Regions from separate parts of the Peribacillus sp. FSL M8-0224 genome, predicted to be linked through region 1. Evidence: riboswitches for the same ligand, from Rfam matches in the RefSeq annotation. Region 1 holds a riboswitch; the other holds the start of a gene.
What was found. Region 1 has a riboswitch for S-adenosylmethionine ahead of metK (methionine adenosyltransferase). Riboswitches for the same ligand answer to the same signal wherever they lie in the genome.
Positions count from the first base shown of each region.

Region 2: it holds a riboswitch for S-adenosylmethionine, as region 1 does, so the genes downstream of both, MKX49_RS11595 (YezD family protein) here and metK (methionine adenosyltransferase) in region 1, are expected to answer to the same signal.

Region 1 is NZ_JBBOOJ010000001.1:4,643,156-4,650,702, reverse strand. Features, by position in the region: gene MKX49_RS22505 (nucleotide sugar dehydrogenase) at 1-1,059, shown strand, start outside; gene pckA (phosphoenolpyruvate carboxykinase (ATP)) at 1,695-3,281, opposite strand; SAM riboswitch class I at 3,711-3,873, shown strand; gene metK (methionine adenosyltransferase) at 4,037-5,230, shown strand; gene MKX49_RS22490 (gamma carbonic anhydrase) at 5,519-6,037, opposite strand; gene MKX49_RS22485 (alpha/beta hydrolase) at 6,248-7,051, shown strand; gene MKX49_RS22480 (hypothetical protein) at 7,114-7,509, opposite strand.
Region 2 is NZ_JBBOOJ010000001.1:2,410,946-2,418,492, forward strand. Features, by position in the region: gene cysC (adenylyl-sulfate kinase) at 1-285, opposite strand, end outside; gene sat (sulfate adenylyltransferase) at 329-1,477, opposite strand; gene MKX49_RS11590 (phosphoadenylyl-sulfate reductase) at 1,530-2,246, opposite strand; gene MKX49_RS11595 (YezD family protein) at 2,416-2,559, opposite strand; SAM riboswitch class I at 2,716-2,824, opposite strand; gene ssuE (NADPH-dependent FMN reductase) at 3,105-3,638, opposite strand; gene MKX49_RS11605 (TetR/AcrR family transcriptional regulator) at 3,826-4,413, opposite strand; partial or broken gene MKX49_RS11610 (SDR family NAD(P)-dependent oxidoreductase) at 4,587-5,332, opposite strand; gene pdxT (pyridoxal 5'-phosphate synthase glutaminase subunit PdxT) at 5,477-6,073, opposite strand; gene pdxS (pyridoxal 5'-phosphate synthase lyase subunit PdxS) at 6,078-6,965, opposite strand; gene pdxR (MocR-like pyridoxine biosynthesis transcription factor PdxR) at 7,101-7,547, shown strand, end outside.

The DNA.
Region 1 (7,547 bases):
ACTCCAAATAAAAAGGACATGCACCAATCCTGTGATTTAACACATGTCATGGATGCAACCTCAAACATTCTTCCTTTTATCAAAAAAGGGAATGTCATCATTATCGAATCGACGATAGCGCCAAGAAGCATGGATGATCATATTAAACCGATGATCGAGAGGACGGGCCTTACCATTGGAAAAGACATTTTCCTCGTACATTGTCCGGAACGCGTTTTACCTGGAAGGATTCTTGAAGAGTTGGTTCATAATAACCGTATCGTCGGGGGCATCACCGAAACATGCTCATATAAAGGAAGTCTTGTTTACAAAACCTTCGTTCAAGGGGAGATCATTCAGACCGATGCGAAAACGGCTGAAATGTCCAAACTGATGGAAAACACCTTCAGGGATGTCAATATCGCCCTTGCTAATGAGCTGACGAAAATCTGTTTCGAACTGGACATCAATGTTTTGGATGTCATATCGATGGCAAACAAACACCCTCGTGTCAATATACACCAACCAGGACCAGGAGTTGGCGGCCATTGTTTAGCGGTCGATCCGTATTTCGTCGTTGCAAAGGCACCGGAGTATGCGAGAATCATTAAATTGGCCCGTGATACCAACGTATCGATGCCTTATTACATCGTTAATTCCGTAAGGATGATGCTAGAGGGGATCCGGAAGCCAAAAGTAGCTGTTTTCGGTCTAGCATACAAAGGAAATGTAGATGATATTCGTGAAAGTCCCGCCATTGATGTCGTCAATATCTTGATGGGAATGGAAAACATGGATGTAGCCTTGCATGACCCGCATGTCAAATCTGGAAAGATGCCAGTCGTATCAGTGGAAGACGCTGTAAATGATGCCGACTTGATACTTATCCTGACTGACCATGATGAATTTAAACAGATGGATTATGATAAGCTATCGAATCTCATGAGCAATAAATTGATTCTGGATACACGCAATTGCATTGATGCAACTAAAACAGATGTCCCGGTGGCCAACCTGGGCAATATATATCAATACAAAACGGTGTCCATGAAAAAAGACAGGAATAAAGCGATCATCTAAAAATTTGGACAACATGGATAACGGAATAACGATTAAGGGGGCACTGACTATCACAGTGCCCCTTTTCCAATGAAAAAAAGGACCATGCAAGAAAGTGGTCCTTTCAGAACGTGGAAACGATCCAGTTTGTTTCAGTTCCGCTTCCTGTACGTCAAGCATCCTAGCAGAGTCTCGGCCAATTATTCGAGCGCAGCCGTCATATTTCGGGTTATAAGGCAGTATTCGAGCGCAGCCGCCGTATTTCGGGCTGCAAGGCAGTGAATTCGTCAGCAGATGGCATATTTCGAGCTGTATGGCAGTGAATTCGACAGTAGACGTGTATTCGGGTAAGGAGTAATTTCGACCACAGATGGCGTATTTCGAGCTGTATGGCAGTGAATTCGACAGTAGACGTGTATTCCGGGTGCAAGGCAGTAAATTCGAGCGCAGCCGCCATATTTCGGGGTGTATGGCAGTAAGTTCGAGCGAAGATGCCGTATTTCGGGTTACTTGGTACTTTATTCGACAGTAGATGAGGTATTTCCCCTTCCATGGCACTTAATAAAGTAATCCATAATCATGGTTCGGGATGTGACATTTCTTGCCGACAAACTGAAAGGACCAAGCAAGAGCTTGGTCCTTTTGTGTACAATTTATTAAGCTGTCGGGCCGCCAAGTTCTTCGATTTCACTTGGAACGCTTTTGAATTTCTTGAAGTTTGCACGGAATTGTGCGGCAAGGTCTGTTGCTGCTTCTTTATAAGCGGAAGGATCTGCCCAAGTCTTGATTGGTTGAAGCACTTCATCAGGAACACCAGGAACATGAAGCGGGATATCCAAACCGAAGATATCATCTTTGATCGTTTCGATGTTCGCTAATTCACCTTCAAGCGCCGCTTGTACCATTGCACGGGTGTAAGCAAGTTTCATACGGCTTCCAGTTCCGTATGCACCGCCAGTCCATCCTGTGTTGACAAGGTATACTTTTGCATTGTGCTCGTCAATTTTATCACCAAGCATCTCAGCATAGCGTGTAGCTGGAAGCGGTAAGAATGGTGAACCGAAGCAAGTGGAGAATGTAGCCTCCGGAGAAGTTACGCCTCTTTCAGTACCAGCCAATTTACTAGTGTATCCGCTTAGGAAGTGGAACATTGCCTGTTCTTTGGAAAGCTTGCTGATTGGAGGCAGAACGCCTGAAGCATCAGCTGTTAAGAAAATGATTGTATTTGGATGTCCTGCAATACTTGGGTTCACGATGTTATCGATCGCTTGCATTTGGTAAGCAGCACGAGTGTTTTCAGTCAATGAACTGTCATCATAGTTCGCTACACGCGTATCCGGATCAACAACAACATTTTCCAATACAGCACCAAAACGGATTGCGTCGAAAATTTGCGGTTCTTTTTCACGTGAAAGGTTGATCGTTTTCGCATAGCAGCCGCCTTCGATGTTGAATACGCCATTAGAAGACCAGCCGTGCTCGTCATCGCCAATCAATTTACGGCTAGTGTCTGCTGATAAAGTTGTTTTGCCTGTACCGGACAGTCCGAAGAATAAAGCGACGTCCCCTTCACGTCCTACGTTAGCAGAGCAATGCATTGGAAGGATTCCAGCCTCTGGAAGTAAGTAGTTCATGATCGAGAAGATCGATTTTTTCATTTCTCCTGCATATTCCGTTCCGCCGATCAGGATCGTACGGCGTTCAAAAGAAACGATGATGAACGTTTCGGATGTAGTTCCGTCCACTTCTGGGTCCGCTTTGAAGTTAGGTGCAGAAAGGATCGTGAATTCAGCTTCGTGACCTCTCAGTTCCTCTTCGTTTGGACGGATGAACAAAGTATGGGCGAAAAGGTTATGCCAAGCATATTCATTAACAACACGGATGGGAAGACGTGATGATTCGTCTGCACCAGCGAAACCTTTAAAAACAAAAATCTCTTCTTTTGCTTTTAGGTAGTCAACTACTTTATTATATAGTTTATTGAACACATCTTCGGAAATCGGTCGGTTCACGGGACCCCAATCGATTTTATCTTTAACTGATGCTTCTTCCACGATATATTTATCTTTAGGTGAACGACCGGTATATTTGCCAGTTTCAGCTTTTACCGCGCCGGTTGATGTTAAAACGCCTTCATTTCTGCTAAGTACTTTTTCGACCAATTGAGGAACTGATAGTTGAGTTTGCACATTGTTTCCTGTTAATAATTGGTGTAACTCATTAGAAACATCTACAGAATTCATATATGAGGTACCTTCCTTTGTTTGAGTTTTTAGATTACAATTAGTATAACACATTCATTTAATTAGTCTATACTATTTCTTTTAATTTGTGATTATTTTCAGCTAGCCGCATTAATCATTTTAATCCGGCAGGAACCGAGTCAGGATAATCGCATATACTTTCATGAAGAAAAATTTATTTAAATAGGAAGTTAGTAAGCAATATATGTCTAATGGGAAAGTCAGGATGTCGTTCCTTTTCGATGTTCAATACTTTATTATTAATGGCAATTTACAACATTTCTATTCGTATTTTGCGTTGTAAACCCCTCTAGGACGTTGTATCAACATGTTTTTTCAAATGAACGCCATTCTGGGTGGAAATGTTCTTTTTAGAAAAGCATTGACAAATTCCAGCCAGATACGATAATATCTTAAATTGTACGGATTCTCTTATCCCGAGTTGGTGGAGGGACAGGCCCTTTGAAACCCAGCAACCTGCCATATTGAACTTGACTCCAAGATCGATCGCCGAAAATAAAGCGAAGGTCTTCAAGGAATAGTGGTGATGGTGCTAACCTGAGCAAGGTAAAAAACCCTTGAACGATAAGAGTGAAAGGATAGAAGACAGAGTTTTAAACCTTTCCTCATTTGCCAGGGAAGGTTTTTGTGTTTTTTATAAGTAATTCTGTGTCTATAGTTGAAACTAATGAGGGAAACGAGTTCCGTAAAAATCAGGCTTATGCCTACAACATACTAACTTCCAAGGAGGAAATATGATGTCAAAGAAACGTCTATTTACTTCTGAATCTGTTACAGAGGGCCATCCGGACAAAATTTGTGATCAGATTTCAGATTCCATTTTAGATGCTATCCTAGCTAAGGATGCAAATGCACGTGTTGCGTGTGAAACTAGTGTAACTACAGGTCTTGTACTTGTTGCTGGTGAAATTACAACGTCCGCTTACGTGGATATCCCGCGTATCGTTCGTGATACGGTTAAAGGAATTGGCTACACACGTGCGAAATACGGTTTCGATGCTGAAACTTGTGCCGTTTTGAGTTCCATTGATGAGCAGTCTGCCGATATCGCAGCTGGTGTCGATAAAGCATTGGAAGCTCGTGAAGGAAACATGTCAGATGAAGAAATCGATGCAATCGGTGCAGGGGACCAAGGTCTTATGTTCGGATTCGCTTGTAATGAAACAGAAGAGCTTATGCCGCTTCCGATTTCATTGGCGCATAAACTTTCATTCCGCTTGACTCAAGTTCGTAAAGATGAAACTCTTGCTTACCTACGCCCTGATGGTAAAACACAGGTAACCGTGGAATATGATGAGAATAACCGTCCTGTACGTGTAGATACGATCGTCATCTCTACACAGCATGATGCAGAAATTACGCTTGAACAAATTCAAGCCGATCTAAAAGAACATGTGATCAAAGCTGTCGTTCCAGCCGAGTTGATCGATGCAGATACTAAGTACTTCATCAACCCGACTGGCCGTTTCGTAATCGGCGGACCTCAAGGGGATGCTGGTCTTACTGGACGTAAAATCATCGTTGATACTTACGGCGGATACGCTCGTCACGGCGGCGGTGCATTCTCTGGTAAGGATGCAACTAAAGTTGACCGTTCTGCTGCATACGCTGCACGTTACGTTGCGAAAAACATCGTGGCAGCCGGCCTTGCCGACAAAGCGGAAGTTCAATTGGCATACGCAATTGGTGTGGCAGAGCCTGTATCGATCTCTATTGATACGTTCGGAACTGGTACAGTTAGCGAAGAAGTCCTTGTTGACCTAGTTCGCGCAAACTTCGACCTTCGTCCAGCTGGAATCATCAAAATGCTTGACCTTCGTCGCCCAATCTACAAACAAACAGCTGCATACGGACACTTCGGCCGTACAGATGTCGATCTTCCATGGGAACGCACGGACAAAGCAGAAACATTAAAAGCACAAGCGTAATTCATATAAAAAAAGGTGTCCCGCTATTAGCGGGGCACCTTTTTTATGGATTAACTTAGCCGTCTGCGGGAATAATTCAAGAAATCCCAAAGAAATTCAACTTTAAGGGCCATACTCGTGAATTTGAGCGATTTACTCGTGAGTTTTGAGCAAATACTCGTGAATTTGGAACAAATACTCGTGAGTTTAAGCAATTTACTCGTAAGTTGGTGCAATACTCGTGAATTTCAGCGATATACTCGTGAGTTGCGTTCAAATACTCGTAATTTTCAGTCAAGTGCTCGTGCATTACTTTATTCGTTCCGCCGTTTTATAGTATTGGCCTTTTTCGGCGTATTCGCGTACGATGCGTTCCATATCCTGACGATCTTCTTCGTTGATTTCGCGGATGACTTTAGCTGGACGTCCGAATGCCAACATGTTCGGTGGAATGACTTTGCCTTGGGGAACGAGACTGCCGGCACCGATGAAAGCCCCTTCGCCGATTTCGGCTTCATCAAGTACGATCGATCCCATGCCGATTAAAGCTCCTTTGCGGATTTTACAGCTATGTAATATGACCTGATGGCCAATGGTTACTTCATCCTCGATGATCAATGGATTATTTGGGCTTTGGTGCAGGATGCTGTTATCCTGTATACTGACTTTTTTTCCGATGATGGTTGGTGATACATCACCGCGAATGACGGAATTGAACCAGATTGATGTTTCGTCGCCAATTTTGACATCACCTGTGACGACAGCATTTTCAGCAATATAAGCGCTTTCAGCAATTTCAGGTTCTTTGCCTTTATACGGATAAATAATCATTTTCAATCATTTCCTTTCCGAAGTGAATGTTTTTATGTATTATTTTAATATACCGTATGCAAATACACTTGGCTATTTATAATAGCAATGTACAACTTGTTAGATTTCTTTTTTGTCGAAAATCACGAATATGGTTATAATTTATATATATTATTTCAACTATCATGGATCGTACACAACAAGTGAAAAGTGAAAGGGGGATTTCGAATGTGGAAATGGGAGACAGAAGGAGACGCAAAGGGCGTCATTGTCATCATTCATGGGGCAATGGAACATCACGGACGTTATAAGTGGGTAACACAAATGTGGCTTTCAGCTGGATACCATGTCGTCATGGGCGACCTTCCTGGGCAGGGTATGACTACTCGCGCCTACCGGGGACATATCGATTCCTTTGATGAGTATTTGGACGAAGTGAAAAGCTGGATAGAAGAGGCTTATGAATATTCGTTGCCGGTCTTTTTACTTGGACACAGCATGGGCGGTTTGATTTCGATACGCCTTCTTCAGGAAGAGGAATGGGACATTGCAGGAGTGATTCTTTCTTCTCCTTGCTTGGGCCTCGTGACGAAGCCGCGGAAGTTCCTTACAATGCTCTCGCATGGTTTGAACATCGTTATGCCTCAGTTCAGGGTGGATTCCGGATTGACACCTGAAATGGCGACGAGAAGTGCGGAAATTCGTGAATCCGATAGAAACGATACATTATATATCACAAAGGTTTCGGTTCGCTGGTATCGCGAGCTTGCACAGGCTATGAAGGATGCTTTTGAAGAGATTCCTGAATTTCAGGATGTGCCGCTTTTGGTGATGCAGGGCGGAGATGACCGAATCGTGAACAAGAAGGCGGTTCGTGAGTGGTTCAATTATAATTTGGCCAGTGAAAAGCAATATAAGGAATGGCCGAAGCTTTATCATGAAATCTTCAATGAACCGGAGCGTGATGATGTATTTCAATATGCGCTGAGTTTTGTTGAAAACCGTTTAAAGATATTAGGGTATGTCGTTTGATCCGTACATACTTCAGGATAAATGAAAAACTGCCGAAGTTTGACTTCGGCAGTTTTTTTGGATCAGCCTGCGTTTTTAAGCAATTCGTTCGACTTGATGACCGGTGCCCAGAAAGTAACCGGATACATAAATTGGTTCAAATGAGTAAGTTCCTTTTTGTTGGATAATGCAGTGGATAGGAGATAAATGGATTTGAAGGTCAAGTCATTGGCGAATAGGTCCAAAAGCGTCGCTTTCATATTCATGATCGCTTCATGGTTTTGGGTGGAAATCATTAAATCGAGCTGTGGCAGGAACTTATCAAAATGATGGTCAAATTGTTTGAGGTCCTCCATGGTTTTTTGTTCTTCTGTCAACGAGTTGAGCGAGCTGACAAAATCCCCGTAGTGCTCACTTGAATCCCTTTTGATTTTTTCAGTCAATATATCCGTCAGTAATGAAGTAGGCAAATGTTCCATTTTCTGCACCCTCTTATCTATTTTCTATCATTATAATC
Region 2 (7,547 bases), 2.2 Mb from region 1:
GAATAACTTGGAAACCTCACCAATCCGCCTAATATTCTCGGTTCTATCTTCTTCAGAAAAACCTAAATCTTTATTTAAGCCATGACGGATATTATCACCATCCAAAACATAACTTCGAATATTCCGATTGTATAACTCTTTAGCGACCGCGTTTGCAATCGTTGATTTTCCGGAACCCGATAGTCCTGTAAACCATAGAACCGTGCTTTCATGCCCGTTCTGCTTCCGTCGGTGCTCCTTGGTCAATGACGTCTCATGCCATGTGACATTCGTACTTTTACTCATTTGATAATCCCCCTCTTCATGTGACCCTTCCATTTATGTCCAATCAGTTATAAACTTCATTTTTTTTTAGACCTTCGATCAACACCTCGATGACTTCCTTACGGCTAAAGGTAGCTGGAGGAATTTCCCCATTACGCAACATTTCCCTTACCTTCGTTCCAGACAGGATGACATGGTCTTCCTTGCCATGCGGACAAGTTTTAGCGGAAGCCATATTGCCACATGCTTTACAGTAAAAACTATGTTCAAAGAATAATAGCGTGATCCCTAACTCATCTGCATTGAAATTCCCAAAGATTTTTTGAGCATCGTATGTGCCATAATAATCGCCCACACCCGCATGATCACGTCCGACGATAAAATGGGTACAACCATAATTTTTACGGACCATCGCGTGGAAAATGGCTTCTCTAGGTCCTGCATAACGCATGGCAGCAGGGAAAACTGCAAGGGAGACGCGATCCTTAGGATAATATTTATCAAGCAGCACTTTATAGCTTTCCATTCTTACATCTGCCGGAATGTCATCTGATTTAGTGGCACCGACTAGAGGATTTAAGAATAAACCGTCGACGATTTCCAATGCTGTCTTTTGGATATATTCATGTGCACGGTGAACAGGGTTCCTCGTTTGGAAACCGACAACCGTTTCCCATCCTTTTTCAGCGAAAGCCTTCCTTGTCTCGACTGGGTCCAAATAATGAGCTTGAAATAGCGGACGCTCTATTCTCTTGATCAACTTTATTTCCCCGCCGACATATACATCCCCGCGGTTATATAAATTTTTCACTCCAGGATGCTTCTCATCATCTGTTTGATATACCAATGTCGCTTCCAATTGCTTATCTGGAGTGTAAATATCGGAAACGGAGAGAACCCCGTAAGTTTCACCTTCATGGGTTAATGTTACTTCTTCACCTATAGTAAGGCTTTCTGCAGCTTCTTCGGTCAAAGGCAGCGTAATCGGGATGCTCCATACATGTCCGCTGCTAAGCCTCATATCCTTCACCACTGTCTCATAGTCACTTTTTGTAAAGAATCCTTTAATCGGGCTGTAGGCACCAGTGCCTATCAATTCAAGATCGCTTAAAGCAATTTCATCGATTTCGATTGACTTCGTTATTTTACTAAAATCATATTTTGGTTCCCAAAGATCGATTAATGTTCCTCCGTGCGGTAAACTGATTGTCATGCTAATTTCCCCCTATGGCTTCTATTTATTTAAGCCTATAATTTCTATTTATTTAAGATAAATGCAATCCGCATTCCGTTTTTTGAGCTCCTTGCCAACGGCCTGAGCGTAAATCATCTGCATTGAAGGCAGGTGCAGTACACGTTTTACATCCAATGCTCGGATATCCATTATCATGCAGGACATTATATGGAAGTCCATTTTTGTGGGCATAGCGCCAAACATCTTTCCATGTCCAATGTATGAGTGGGCATATTTTAACTGATTTGAACTTATTATCCTTATTGATATACTCGGTCTTAGCCCTTGTTTCGGATTGCTCCCTCCGCAGTCCCGAAAGCCAGGCTGTTGCCGATGAAAGCACATCTGTAAGCGGAACGATTTTACGGATGTTACAGCACTTATTGGAATCACTAAGCCATAATTCATCGCCATATTCCGCCGCTTGTTCCTCAAGCGTCAAGTCAGGTTTCTTCATTTCGATCAAAAGCTTCGGATATCGCTTCTTCACTTCCTCGATCAATTGGTAAGTTTCCTCAAAATGAACATCTGTATCAAGGAAAACTATTTTAGCCGAAGGATTGACCTTCGCCAATAAATCCGTAAGCACGATGCCTTCAATACCAAAACTGCAAGCATAAATCAGTTTGTCTCCATAATGGTCATTCGCCCATTGCAGAACTTCCAAAGCACCTTTTGTCTCACTGTCTGCAGGAAATACAGGGAAGTCCCCTGTATTGAAATTTTCATAGTTTATTAATGCAGCCAACTTTGTAGCCCCCTCTAAAAACTTGCTGTATCAGGTTAGAGTAACTGTTGATCAATTCCCGTTGTAATATTCCCCGGGTTATTTGAATCTAGGAAAAAGAGACGAATCTAACCAATACTCTCTTTATATCAGTTAAACCCGCCTCTAGTTTTTCTAGTCAGCAGATACCTTATTTAATTCTTAGTTTTTCATTTCTCTCCATTTGAATGATTTTACCATCCTGGACAATAAGTGTAATGGATCCATATTTCATTGAATTAAGCATTTCTTGAAGTCGTTCAAAAATTTCTTCAAGCTGATTCTCTTTATCCAAACCAGTTCCTCCTTTAAGAAAATCCGCGAATATTTTATTTTAAATTTCTTAGATTTATATAATTCCATACAAACTTACATTGTTATGGTCTGCCTAAAATTTTCACAAAAAACAAAAATCTTTCCATGATGGAAAGATCGCAAGGTAAATATCTTTACCTTATCTTCCAAAATGATCAACATTTTGTTGGAGGTAGCACCTTGCATCCATCATGCAGGTTGCTGGACTTCAAAGGGCCAATTCCCTCCGTCGCTCTGGATAAGTTTTATTATTTTAAATATTAACATATATTTAATCCTTGTCAATGGAGTTTTCTTATAAAATAACTTGGTTTAATATTATGGATGAACTGTTATTTTTATACACACTATTCAATTTATGATTTTATGTTCATATAAATGCGAAAATAGACTCGTCTTTTTAGATAAAGTCTCCAAAAAAATGAGTCTATTTTCATTATTAGGCCTATTATTGACGCGTGTTATTCTAAAAAAAATTTCTAGGGTTCCAGTCTTTTTATAGAAGGAATTAATTTATTGAAGTCATTAATTTCTTAACTGTATCGCTTCTACAAATTCTTGAACCTGACTCTGGACGCGATCAATTAAATGCAAATCATTGATCGGGTTTTCTGGATTCTGTTTATCTATTTCCTTATCAACAAAATAAATCCCCTGCAGCGGCTCGCCTTTTAATATTGAAATTAATGGTTTAAGCGCATAGTCAATCGCCAATAGATGCCTGTTACTTCCACCAATCATGATTGGCAGCACCGGCTTCCCCTTAAAAGCACCTTCTGGCAGCAAATCAATCAATGCTTTCAATACACCTGTATAAGAAGCCTTATAAACCGGTGAACCTATAATGACTCCTCTGGCCGCTTGAATTCTCTCTGAAAGCTTTGAGATATCCTCGCTATTATATTTCCCTTGGAATAAATCATCTGCTGAGAAATCCGTAATCGAGAAATAAGCTGTAGTAAATCCTGCATTTTCGACTAATGATTGAATATGTTTTAGTGAAATGTCCGTTCTTGATGGAATAGCCGGACTTCCTGATAAAATTACGATATCGCTCATTTGATACCCTCCAATGTTACAAGATTTCCAGATATAATTTTCTTAAAGCATTTCGTGAAGTATACATTTATCGTAATTGTCTGAAAAATATAAGTCAAATCTTACACTCTGGACATCTACTCTGAATGAAAAAAGAAACGGTCATATTTACGGCTTGATGCTCATGCCCTTAAATATGACCGTTTCATTATGTATGATTTTGTTTCCCATGAATACCATATACCAAAAGTTGAGCAATGCTCTTAATTCGTTCAGAAGTAAAATATGGCTCCTTTTTTTGTTGATGGATCTCATAATGTGTAGATAAAGCCAATGTGAAAGAAATGATCCCTACATTAAATAAAATAATATCAGAGATATATTGTATCTCTCCGCTATCTATTCTCTTCTGTATTTCAATATGCCTGGCATTTGGCTTGAAAATCTGATCTACATATTGCTTTGAAATATCTTGATCGAATTGTGTTTCCCTAAATAATATCGAAAACTGTTCTTTATTTTCAAGAATTTTTTTTATCATGGTAGTAACATGATTCTCCACTAGATCATCCGTGGATAGATGGCTAGTCCCATCTTCAAATTCCTCTTTTTCATTAGGGGTAATTGTAGCCAAAAGCAAATCTTTTTTGCTGTCAAAGTATTTGTAAATAGTAGCTTCGGAAACATTGCATGCAGAGGCAATTTCATTCGTTCTTGTCATGTCAAAACCTTTAGTGGCAAAAAGAGTCCGGGCTACATTTATGATTCGTTCTTTGGTTTGCTGCCCTTTTTTCAAAAATATCAACCTTCTTTTATAAAGATAAGACCGGTTTCACCCATCTATTTCCCATGATATATCGCTGGTACCAATCGGTCAATATTACCTTTGATCTATTAGAATTCAATATTTCCATATATCATAAATAGAAAACATCGTCTGGTTGGGACGATGTTTTCTATTTATGAAAATCACTTAAAAGATGCATAGCCGTCATCGACCATGACTACACTTCCATTGATCGCATCCGCTTCCTCTAACGATAATAGATAGACGGCATTTGCAATGGCTTCTGGCTTAATCAATTCACCGCGCATTTGACTTGCATTCAATTTATCAATGATTCCCATGTCTTGATAACCTTGTATGATAGGAGTGTCAACCCCGCCCGGCGCAATGCCCACAACGCGAATGCCATAAGCACCCAATTCCAAAGCTGCTGTCTGTGTCATCATTCTTACAGCGCCTTTAGTCGCCTGATAGGCAAAAGTCCCATGGGAAGCTAAGTAGCCAAACACAGAACGGTATTTATAATGACTCCCTTGTTACCCAGTTCCTTCATTTTCCGTCCTGCTGCCATGATTCCAAAGGCCACTCCGTGCTGGTTCACTCCAATCGTTTTGTAGTAACCTTCCATATCTTGGTCTAGGATCATACACCCCGCACCAATGCCGGCATTATTAAACATGATATCGAGCCTTCCGTATGTTTCCACTGCTTTATTGATTAACGATTCAACATCTTCCTGCTTAGAAACATCCGTTTTAACATAAATGGCCACTCCACCATTAGCTGTTATCTGATCAACGGTTTCCCGGCCCATTTCTTCATTAAAATCCGCAACAACGACCTTGTCCCCTTTTGCTGCGAATTTCAGGCATGTGGCTCGGCCTATACCGCTTGCTCCCCCTGTAATAACTGCAACTCTTGCTGTCATATACATTTCCCTTCCAAATAAGTAAGTGATCACTTACTTATTATTATAAAAGTAAAGAATAGTAAATTCAAGCAATATGTATTTTTATAGAGTTTTGAGCTTTCAAAAGTAAAGCTGTCCTATTAATAGGACAGCTTCATTTGGTTAGCAGGTTTTCAATTCGGCCTTACTTACGGATGTCTTCACCATTTCAATGAAAAGCTGCATAAAACGATCATCACCTGTTAATTCTGGATGAAACGCACTAACGAGGACATGGTCTTGTCTCGCAGCCACTACATTCTCTTCATAAACAGCCAATACTTCTACACCTTCTCCAATTCCATCAGCAAATGGCGCCCGGATGAAAACTGCCTTATAAGGGGTTTCCATTCCTTTGATTGAAAGTTCAGCCTCGAAACTATCCTTTTGACGTCCAAATCCGTTCCTTTTCACGGAAATGTCCATTAGTCCAAGATAGGCCTTCTCATCGCCAGTCAATTCATTTGCCGCCAATACCATCCCAGCACATGTACCGAAAATTGGTTTTTTATCTTCGAAGAAAGTTTTGACCGGTTCCATAAATCCATAACGATCCATTAGCTTCCTCATCGTCGTGCTTTCTCCGCCTGGAATGATCAAGCCATCGATTTCCTGCAACTGCTCCGGTTTTTTTACTATAATTGCTTGTTCGCCGGCAGCTTTGATTTGGTTCAAGTGTTCTTCAACCGCTCCCTGTAATCCCAAAACACCGATCGTTATCATATTACCATCCACGTTCCTGCATCCGTTCTGCCGGAGCTAGTTTAGAAATATCAATACCTTTCATTGCACTGCCCAATTCTTTTGACAACTTGCCAATCAATTCATAATCGGTGAAATATGTAGTCGCTTGAACGATTGCGGATGCGAATTTTTCTGGAGTTTCAGATTTAAAAATACCAGACCCAACGAAAACGCCATCTGCTCCCAATTCCATCATCAATGCAGCATCTGCTGGAGTGGCAATTCCGCCGGCTGCAAAGTTAACTACAGGCAATTTACCTGTGCGTTTGATTTCTCTTAAAATTTCAAAAGGGGCTCCAAGATTTTTTGCCTCTGTCATTAATTCATCATCACTCATGATGCTCACTTTGCGAATTTGTGACTGTACCTTTCTCATATGACGCACAGCTTCCACAATATTACCTGTTCCTGGTTCTCCTTTTGTACGAAGCATGGATGCTCCTTCACCAATACGGCGCGCAGCTTCGCCTAAATCACGGCAGCCACAAACGAAAGGTACTGTGAAATCACTTTTTAGAATATGGTATTCTTCATCCGCAGGAGTCAGCACTTCACTTTCATCGATATAATCCACTCCCATGGATTCCAGGACCCTTGATTCAACGATATGGCCAATCCTTGCTTTAGCCATGACCGGGATTGATACTGCATTCATTACTTCCTCGACAATTCGCGGATCTGCCATTCTTGCTACGCCGCCAGCCGCACGGATGTCGGAAGGAACCCTTTCCAAAGCCATGACAGCGACCGCACCGGATGCTTCTGCGATTTTTGCTTGTTCTGCGTTAATGACGTCCATGATTACGCCACCCTTTTGCATTTGTGCCATTCCTCTTTTTACTATGTCAGTTCCTAATAATTTTTCCATTTTTTTCTTCCCCCTAATATTTGCATTTTTTAGATTTGTTAGGCTTAGTATAAAAAAGAGTTGACCGCATTGAAAGTGTCAGTTTTAATAAATTTAATGGGGTCAGTAAATTTTTTTCAAAAAGGTGGCAACAAAATGAATATGCTTTCTTGTGATTTAAATCGGTTAAGTGAAGTACCTTTGTACGAACAATTATATTCATATATTAAAAAAGAAATTATTGATGGCCGTCTTCTTTACGGCACAAAACTCCCTTCCAAACGGAAATTGGCAGAGTTCCTTCAAATAAGTCAAAATACTGTCGAGACTGCATATGAACAATTGACTGCTGAAGGATACGTTGAAGTCATACCAAGAAAAGGGTACTATATTCAAACATTCGAGGATTTAGAGTATACACAAACTAACCAAGTATCCTTGGAACAAAGCAATCATAAAGAAGGGGAATTGCTATATCATTTTCATCCCAGCCAAATTGACACGGAACATTTCCCATTTGAAAAATGGAGAAAATACATGAAAAGCAAAATCGATGAATCACATCAAGATCTTCTTTTACTTGGGGATTCTCAAGGGGAATAT